2 regions of the Limnobaculum xujianqingii genome follow, and region 2 is predicted to be linked to the other one. Evidence: riboswitches for the same ligand, from Rfam matches in the RefSeq annotation. Region 2 holds a riboswitch; the other holds the start of a gene.

Region 1 (4,201 bases), on a different contig from region 2:
TAAAACACCTAAGAAATACTTATTTCTATCAATATACAAATATTATTTAAGCTATAAACCAGAATATATTGATGACAGTTTCTGATAAATATATTTATTATAAATAACTAATAAAAACAAGATAATCCTGACAAGTATCAAAAAGTAGCGAGTTCTGCCTGATAAACCCGCGTAATCACTCTCGCTCTCTATCAGGCTGCCGTCATTTTTAATTTACACACTATGTGATATAAATTTGCCCACAATAAGCAAAAACAACTTTGATAAAATGGGATATCATCTACATTACTCTTTGTTGTTGAATCTGTACCTTCTGCTAACAACAAACTTCATAAGCGTTCATCCCCTAGCCCATATGGGTACTGATAACCAGGCTATCTCCAAAAGAACAGGATGACGTTGCCTGTAAAAAAACAAAAGTAGGAAGAAATCATGGTTGGTCCATTACTAAACAGCGCAGCCGTTTTCATTGGCGGAGGATTAGGCCTTTTTTTAGCACCAGTGATGCCAAAACGTTTGCAAGATGGCCTGCCGGCTGCATTCGCCATGATATCCATTGCCATGGGTGTGGTAATGACGATTAAAGTTCAGCAATTACCCGCTGTTGCACTTGCCCTGATCGTGGGGCTGGCTATCGGTGAAATCTGCTATATGGAAAAAGGCGTGCAAAAGTTTGGCTCTCTGGTGCAACGTGGACTAGCTCGAATTATTCCAGTGCGAAACCATAGCATGACGCCTGAGCTTTACACCCAGAATTTTACCGCATTAATCGTTCTGTTTTGTGCTGGAGGTACCGGTATTGTTGGTGCGCTCACTGAAGGGATGACGGGTAATTATCAACTGCTGGTGGTTAAGTCTATTCTGGATATCTTCACTGCCATGATTTTTGCCACCACCATGGGGGCAGCCGTCATGTCTATCGCTATCCCTCAGCTTTTAGTTCAGGGTACCCTCTATTTTTCTGCTCGCTTGATTATGCCGTATATGACAGAGATTACGCTGGGGGATTTCTCCGCCTGCGGAGGTATTATTATGATTGCCGTTGGATTACGTATTGCTCAGATAAAAACCTTTGCCGTGGTCAACTTCTTACCCGCTTTAATTCTTATTATTCCTATCTCTTTGTACTGGCATAAATTTATGGGCTAATGGCAATTGCCGTTGATAAACCGCCACTGTCTGAAAAGCTGTCAGGCTGTGGCTGAAAGCAGTAATAAATAAGTTAGTATTCACTCCTGATAATAATCCCTTTCCCACAAGCTAAACAGACTCTACAATGTGCCCTTCTCAACGGGGTGCTAAATAAAGCTGAGAATGTGTTCATCGTGTGAAACCACACCAGACCATACCCGTAGAACCTGATCCGGTTAATCCCGGCGGAGGGATTTGAGAGTTTGTTCAGTTTTTTTATCCGCTCGCTGAATAGCTTAAATTACTCAAAGACCTTTGTTTCCGACTAATCTATTTAGGGAAGTGCAAAGTGTTTAAAAAATTCATCACCGCAATCGGGTTTCTTGCCATTTGCCCGTTACTGGCTAATGCGGCAGACAACCGCCCTACTCTAACCGTTTATACTTATGACTCCTTTGCCTCTGACTGGGGCCCTGGCCCAAAGATTAAGAAAGCTTTTGAAGCGCAGTGCCAATGTGAATTGAAACTGGTTCCGCTGGCTGATGGCGTATCATTACTTAATCGCTTAAAGATGGAAGGGAAAAAAAGTACCGCAGATATGGTCTTGGGTTTAGATAACAACTTGTTGGTTGCTGCGAAGCAGTCTGGCTTATTTGTTTCACATAAACTAGATGTAAATGCCCACTCACTAACCTTACCCGGCGGCTGGAAAGACGACACCTTTATTCCCTATGACTATGGCTATTTTGCTTTTGTTTACAATACCGAAAAGCTAAAGACGCCACCAAAAAGCCTGAATGAATTGATTGAAAGCCCTGAGAAATGGCGAGTTATCTATCAGGATCCACGTACCAGCACACCGGGTCTTGGTTTACTACTATGGATGCAAAAAGTCTACGGCGATAAGGCTCCACAGGCCTGGCAAAAGTTAGCAAAGAAAACGGTTACCGTAACCAAAGGCTGGAGTGACGCCTATGGCCTGTTTCTTAAAGGCGAGGCCGATTTAGTCCTCAGCTATACCACTTCTCCGGCCTATCACGTGATTGAAGAGAAAGATAATCGCTACGTTGCGGCTAACTTTAGTGAAGGTCACTATATGCAGGTTGAAGTTGCAGGTATGTTGGCTAATAGCAAACAGCCTGAGTTGGCAGCCAAATTTATGGCTTTTATTATGACGCCAGCATTCCAACAGGAAATTCCAACCACCAACTGGATGTATCCGGTTATTGATATTCCACTACCGGAAGCGTTTACGCAAACAGCAAAACCTGCAGCAACGCTGGAGTTTAGCCCTGAAGATGTAGCACAACACCGTAGTTCATGGATTCAGGCATGGCAAAACGCCGTCAGCCGCTAATTCCCTTCTGGCTTTGGCCGGGTTTGATTGCCGCAACGTTGATCCTCAGCGTTGCGTTCGCTGCTTTTGCTGCGCTGTGGTTTTATTCTCCTGCCGGGGATATCCGGCAGCTATTAAATGACAGCTACCTGTGGCATGTGGTACGTTTTACTTTCTGGCAGGCCTTTTTATCAGTATTGGTTTCTCTGATACCGGCCATTTTTGTTGCCCGGGCACTTTATCGCCGACGTTTTATTGGTAGAACGTTGATGTTGCGCCTGTGCGCAATGACGCTGGTATTGCCGGTGCTGGTCGCTGTTTTTGGCTTACTCAGCGTATATGGTCAACGAGGCTGGCTGGCTAACTTACTAAGCTCCATGGGGTTTGACTATGATTTCTCTCCCTATGGATTACAGGGCATTTTGCTGGCGCATGCCTTCTTCAATTTACCGTTATCGACCCGGCTGCTGCTCCAGTCGCTGGAAGGTATTGCGGTTGAGCAACGTCAGTTAGCTGCGCAATTAGGCATGAACTCATGGCAGCGCTTTCGTTTTGTTGAATGGCCAGCCTTAAAGCGTCAAATCCTGCCAACCGGTGCATTAGTGTTTATGTTATGTTTTGCCAGCTTTGCTACCGTGTTATCTCTCGGTGGCGGTCCTAAAGCAACCACCGTTGAACTGGCCATTTATCAGGCGCTGCATTATGACTTTGATCCTCAACGCGCCGCTTTATTAGGATTAATTCAACTGGTCTGTTGTCTGTCTATTGTACTTCTCAGCCAGCGCCTCAACCCGTCATTACCCGTGGGAAATACCTACGGTCAACAATGGCGAGACCGGCAAGATTCCCAGCTAAGTAAAATAACCGATGGTCTGCTGATTACCCTGACCTTATGTTTGCTGCTTCCACCTCTGATGGCCGTAATATTGGATGGTATTAATAGCGCAGCACTTGAGGTGCTTCAACAAAGCGCAATGTGGCAATCATTATTTACCTCGTTGCGTATTGCTCTGGGTTCCGGGTTGCTCAGCCTGGCGCTAACTATGATGTTATTGTGGAGCAGCAGAGAACTTCGCCTACGCCACAACCCCTGGGGAGCCAGACTCGAAATCAGCGGTATGGTCATTTTGGCTATGCCAGCCATTGTGTTAGCCACCGGTTTCTTTTTACTACTAAACAGCACCACCGGACTGCCAGACTCTGCTGATGGCATCGTAATACTGGTTAATGCACTGATGGCAATTCCTTATGCGTTAAAAGTACTGGAAAACCCGATGCGCGATCTGGGTGAGCGCTATTCTTTACTTAGCTTATCGTTAGGGTTAACCGGTTGGAACAGATTACGTTGGATTGAGTTAAAAGCCCTGAAGCGCCCACTGGCTCAGGCATTAGCCTTTGTCAGTGTGCTGTCGATTGGTGATTTTGGCGTGATCGCGCTGTTCGGCAATGAACAATTTCGCACCTTACCCTACTATCTCTATCAGCAGTTGGGAAATTACCGCAGTGAATCTGGTGCCGTAACGGCCTTACTGTTATTGCTGCTGTGCTTTTTTCTGTTTTCTTTGATTGAACGACTTCCCGGACGTAGCCATGATCGCTCTGAATAAATTAAGCTATCTTTATCCACCGCTATCCATGTGTTTTGACCTGAATATTCAGGCTGGTGAGCGCGTTGCCATTCTAGGCCCCAGCGGGGCCGGGAAAAGCACTTTATTACATCTGATTGCCGGATTC
Region 2 (4,201 bases):
GATGATGCATTTGAGATTCGCTCAGGCACTGTTACCACCATTCACGCTGCAATGAATGACCAGCCGGTGATTGATGCTTACCACAAAGACTTACGCCGTACCCGTGCCGCCAACCAATCGATCATTCCAGTCGATACCAAACTGGCGGCGGGAATTACCCGTATTTTCCCTAAGTTTTGCGACCGATTTGAAGCGATTTCAGTGCGAGTACCCACCATCAACGTAACCGCTATCGACCTGAGCGTTACGCTGGAAGTCCCTGTCAGCGTGCAAGATATTAACCAACTGTTAGAACATGCGGCTAAAAATACCTTTCAGGGAATTGTGGATTATACCGAGCTGCCACTGGTTTCTACCGACTTTAACCATGATCCTCACAGCGCTATTGTCGATGGCACACAGACCCGCGTCAGCGGTCAGCATCTGGTAAAAATGTTGGTATGGTGTGATAACGAATGGGGTTTTGCCAACCGTATGCTGGATACCACATTAGCGATGATTGCCAGTGAACAGCAATCAGAAGAAAGTTCTGCTAAAAAACTCACAGAACAAACCCTATAGCATTCACTGCGTTTGTTATCTGACGAGAAAACCTAATAAATAGGCTTCAATGGATATTCCGGTCGTAAAAACTAAAGTGTGTATATTGGTTTTGTGCTCGACCGGAAGACCATTTGTACTTAGCCATAGAGTGCGTCGGGCCTAGTCCGCCTAGGGGCACTCCGGCAGCTAAAGCTGCTACGACCCCAACGGCGGCCTCTCCCTCCGATTAACTATGTTTAAACATAAACCTACCCCGTTAGCTAATTACAGAAGGTTTTATGTTTACCACCAACGATGAAAATGATGTACCGGGCCGATGCCGTGACCTACTTCCAGACTGTCAGCCATAATCAAAGCCTGCTGCAAGTAATCTTTCGCCAGCTGTATTGTCTGCTCCCAGCTATCACAACGCGGGCGTAATGCCGCCAGTGCAGCAGAAAGTGTGCATCCGGTTCCATGAGTATGTTTAGTGGCAATTCTTGGGGCACTAAAACGCAGCGTTTGCTGTGGCGTAATCAACCAGTCGGGGCTTTCTGCTTCACTTAAATGCCCCCCTTTCATGAGTACCGCCGGACAGCCCATCCCTAACAGCGCTTTCCCCTGCTCCAGCATTTCAGCCTCACTGGTGGCAACGGGGCAATCAAGCAAAGCAGCAGCCTCCGGCAGGTTAGGCGTAATCAGAGAAACAATCGGCAACAATTGACGACGTATCGCTTCTACCGCTTCAGGAGCCAGTAACGGATCGCCACTTTTTGCCACCATCACTGTATCCAGTACTACGTAAGGAATGGAATAGCGCTTTAGTGATTCAGCGACCACCTGAACAATATCTGATTCAGCCAACATGCCAATTTTGGCACTGTCGATACGCACATCATCCAGCACCGAACTGAGCTGGGCCGCCACAAAATCAGGATCAATGCGATAAACAGACTGTACACCCAGCGTATTTTGCGCCACCAGCGCGGTCATAACACTGGTGCCATAAGCTTCCAGCGCAGAGAAGGTTTTTAAGTCGGCCTGAATACCCGCACCACCGCTTGGATCGGTGCCGGCAATAGTTAATGCATTAATTCTCATAACGTTTTACCCATCAGATGTTCTGGTTGCAGTTGATAAAGCAAATCAAGAAAACGAGGAACAAAGCTCCCCGGCCCGGCAGACTCTTCGGCAGCCACTCCACCACAAAAAGCCATCACCATGCAGGCACTGGCTACCAGTTCGAGTGCTTTCTCTTTATCCAGCGATAAAAAACCAGCCACCACGGCGGATAATGCACAGCCCGTTCCAACCACTCGAGTCATTAGCGGATTGCCAAAAGGCAATGCATAACAGGTTTGACCGTCGGTCACATAGTCAATAGCGCCGGTCACTGCAACAACAGCGCCACTGCGGTTGGCTAACTCAATCGCTGCCGGTAACGCAGCTAAAGAATCATCAGTGCTGTCAACGCCCCGCCCTGCTGAACTAAAGCCGGCCAGCGCCATAATTTCCGAAGCATTACCACGAATAGCAGCAGGTTTCATGGTAAGTAATTGGTGAGCGAAGTCAGTACGATAACCCAATCCACCTACTGCCACCGGGTCCAAAACCCAGGGAACCGCTGCACGATTGGCCGATTCCACCGCCAGCAGCATAGCTTCTGCCTGAGTTTCATTCAGGGTTCCCACATTAATCAAAAGCCCGCTGGCAATAGCGCTAAAATCTCCGGCTTCCTGACGAGCCACCACCATTGCCGGTGAAGCACCTAAAGCCAGCAGAACATTGGCAGTAAAATTTTGCACCACCTGATTTGTCAGGCAGTGAACCAAAGGGGAAGAGGTTCGCAATTGCGTCAGCCAATGGGCCGCAGCAGAACCGGGAAAAGGTTGAAGGTTGTGAGATGAATTCATAAAGCTCCCAACCGGCGTTAAAGAAGGCAGTACCGGTGGGATACCGTGACTTCCCTACGCTGGCATAATCCAGATCAGGTAATACGGGTGATATCTCAGCCGCTGTGCGTGTTGCACAGGGCACCCCGAGTCGAAGTTACATATTAGACGATTGAGTAAAAGGATCAAGGCATTGTCAGGAAGTTATTAACGCTCCCGCAATGCTTCCTCTAACTTATTCAACGGCTTAATCAAATATTCCAGCACTGTCTTCTGTCCGGTTTTAATCTCTACATTGGCGACCATGCCCGGCATAATGGGGAAACGCTTACCGTTTTTATTATGCAGCTCTGCATTTTTGGTTCGCACATAAACCCGATAATAGTACTGATCCCGCCGAACCTCATCCTGTAAGGTATCCGGTGAAACCACCACTACTGTCCCATCCAGATTGCCATAAATAGACGAATCGTAAGCAGTCAGCTTGACCGTTGCCGGAAGGTCCGGGCGAATATAAGCGATATCACGCGGGTTAATGCGAGTTTCAATCAACAAATGGTCTTCCAGCGGTACAATTTCCATTAACTTGCCGCCCGGAGGCAAAACACCCCCCACTGTGGTTACCTGAATATCTTTTACCACCCCATGCACCGGAGAATAGAGCGTGGCGCGATCCAGTTGATCGGCTTTACCTGCCATCACTTCCATCTGAGCATCCAACTCGGCATTGTTTTTTACCTGCTCTTCACGGGCCCGCACTGCGTACTGATTACGTGCTTCATCAATTTTGCCCTGTAGTTCCGTTGCCTGACGCTGCAGACGAATCACTTCAACCCGACTGGCGGCCCCTTTCTCGATTAGCGGCTGGGTCATTTTCAGTTCAGAATTGACCAGATTATATGAGCGCTGCAAGTTAGAAACTGTTTCATCCAGATTGCGTCGTCTTGACTCATACAGTTGACGCTCACGTGCCACCAGCTCCGGCTCCTGTAAGGTATCCGGGCTGAATTCCAGCGGAGCTCCAGTCAGTTCAGAACGCAAACGCTCCGCAGAAGCTCGCAGAGTTCTCACCCTTGATGCTGCCTCACCGTAGTTAGACTGAAAGCGTTTAGGATCAAGCTGTGCCAACACTTGCCCCTTATTAACAATGTCACCTTCATGTACCGACATAACAGAAACAATGCCGCCATCCAGACTCTCAATCACCTGAGCCCGGGTTGAAGGCGTCACCTTTCCGGTTCCAACGGTAACTTCATCTAATGAAGCAAAACTCGCCCAGATAAAAAGCAATATTCCACCTAATAGCGTCAGCCAAACCACTGACGAATGACGGCGTCCTTGCTGAGCCATATCTTCCTGCATTGATAGTTCAGTCATTGGGCGATCCTCAGGCAACGATAGATGCAACATTGGTGTTATGGCGAGCCTGATTCAGGATTTCATCGCGTGCACCATCTGCGACAATTTTTCCTCCATCAACCACCACAATTCGATCCACCAGCGCCAGTAAAGCCGGGCGATGTGTCACTAAAATCAGTGAACGCCCAACCAGCCAGCTTTGCAGCTGACGGATAACATAGCTTTCCAACTGTTCATCCATGGATGCGGTGGGTTCATCCATGGATGCGGTGGGTTCATCCAGCAATACCACCTGCGGATTACGCACAATTAATCGGCTCAACAGCACCATCTGGCGCTGCCCTCCGGATAACCCTCGCCCACCTTCATTTATCAAACGGTCAAGGCTGGAGGCATCCTGTTGTACCAGCGTTAACGCCCCACTGATA

The links. A riboswitch is a leader RNA that binds a small molecule or an ion and turns the genes downstream of it on or off. The one in region 2 is predicted to bind thiamine pyrophosphate.
Region 1: another riboswitch for thiamine pyrophosphate. It lies ahead of thiB (thiamine ABC transporter substrate binding subunit); the one in region 2 lies ahead of thiM (hydroxyethylthiazole kinase).

The regions. Positions count from the first base shown of each region.
Region 1 is NZ_JABMLK010000002.1:318,489-322,689, reverse strand. It holds gene GOL65_RS15270 (DUF554 domain-containing protein) at 433-1,149, shown strand; TPP riboswitch at 1,282-1,403, shown strand; gene thiB (thiamine ABC transporter substrate binding subunit) at 1,481-2,488, shown strand; gene thiP (thiamine/thiamine pyrophosphate ABC transporter permease ThiP) at 2,464-4,074, shown strand; gene thiQ (thiamine ABC transporter ATP-binding protein ThiQ) at 4,058-4,201, shown strand, end outside.
Region 2 is NZ_JABMLK010000001.1:1,623,690-1,627,890, forward strand. It holds gene epd (erythrose-4-phosphate dehydrogenase) at 1-561, shown strand, start outside; gene thiD (bifunctional hydroxymethylpyrimidine kinase/phosphomethylpyrimidine kinase) at 826-1,623, opposite strand; gene thiM (hydroxyethylthiazole kinase) at 1,620-2,435, opposite strand; TPP riboswitch at 2,470-2,573, opposite strand; gene GOL65_RS07435 (HlyD family efflux transporter periplasmic adaptor subunit) at 2,622-3,791, opposite strand; gene GOL65_RS07440 (type I secretion system permease/ATPase) at 3,802-4,201, opposite strand, start outside.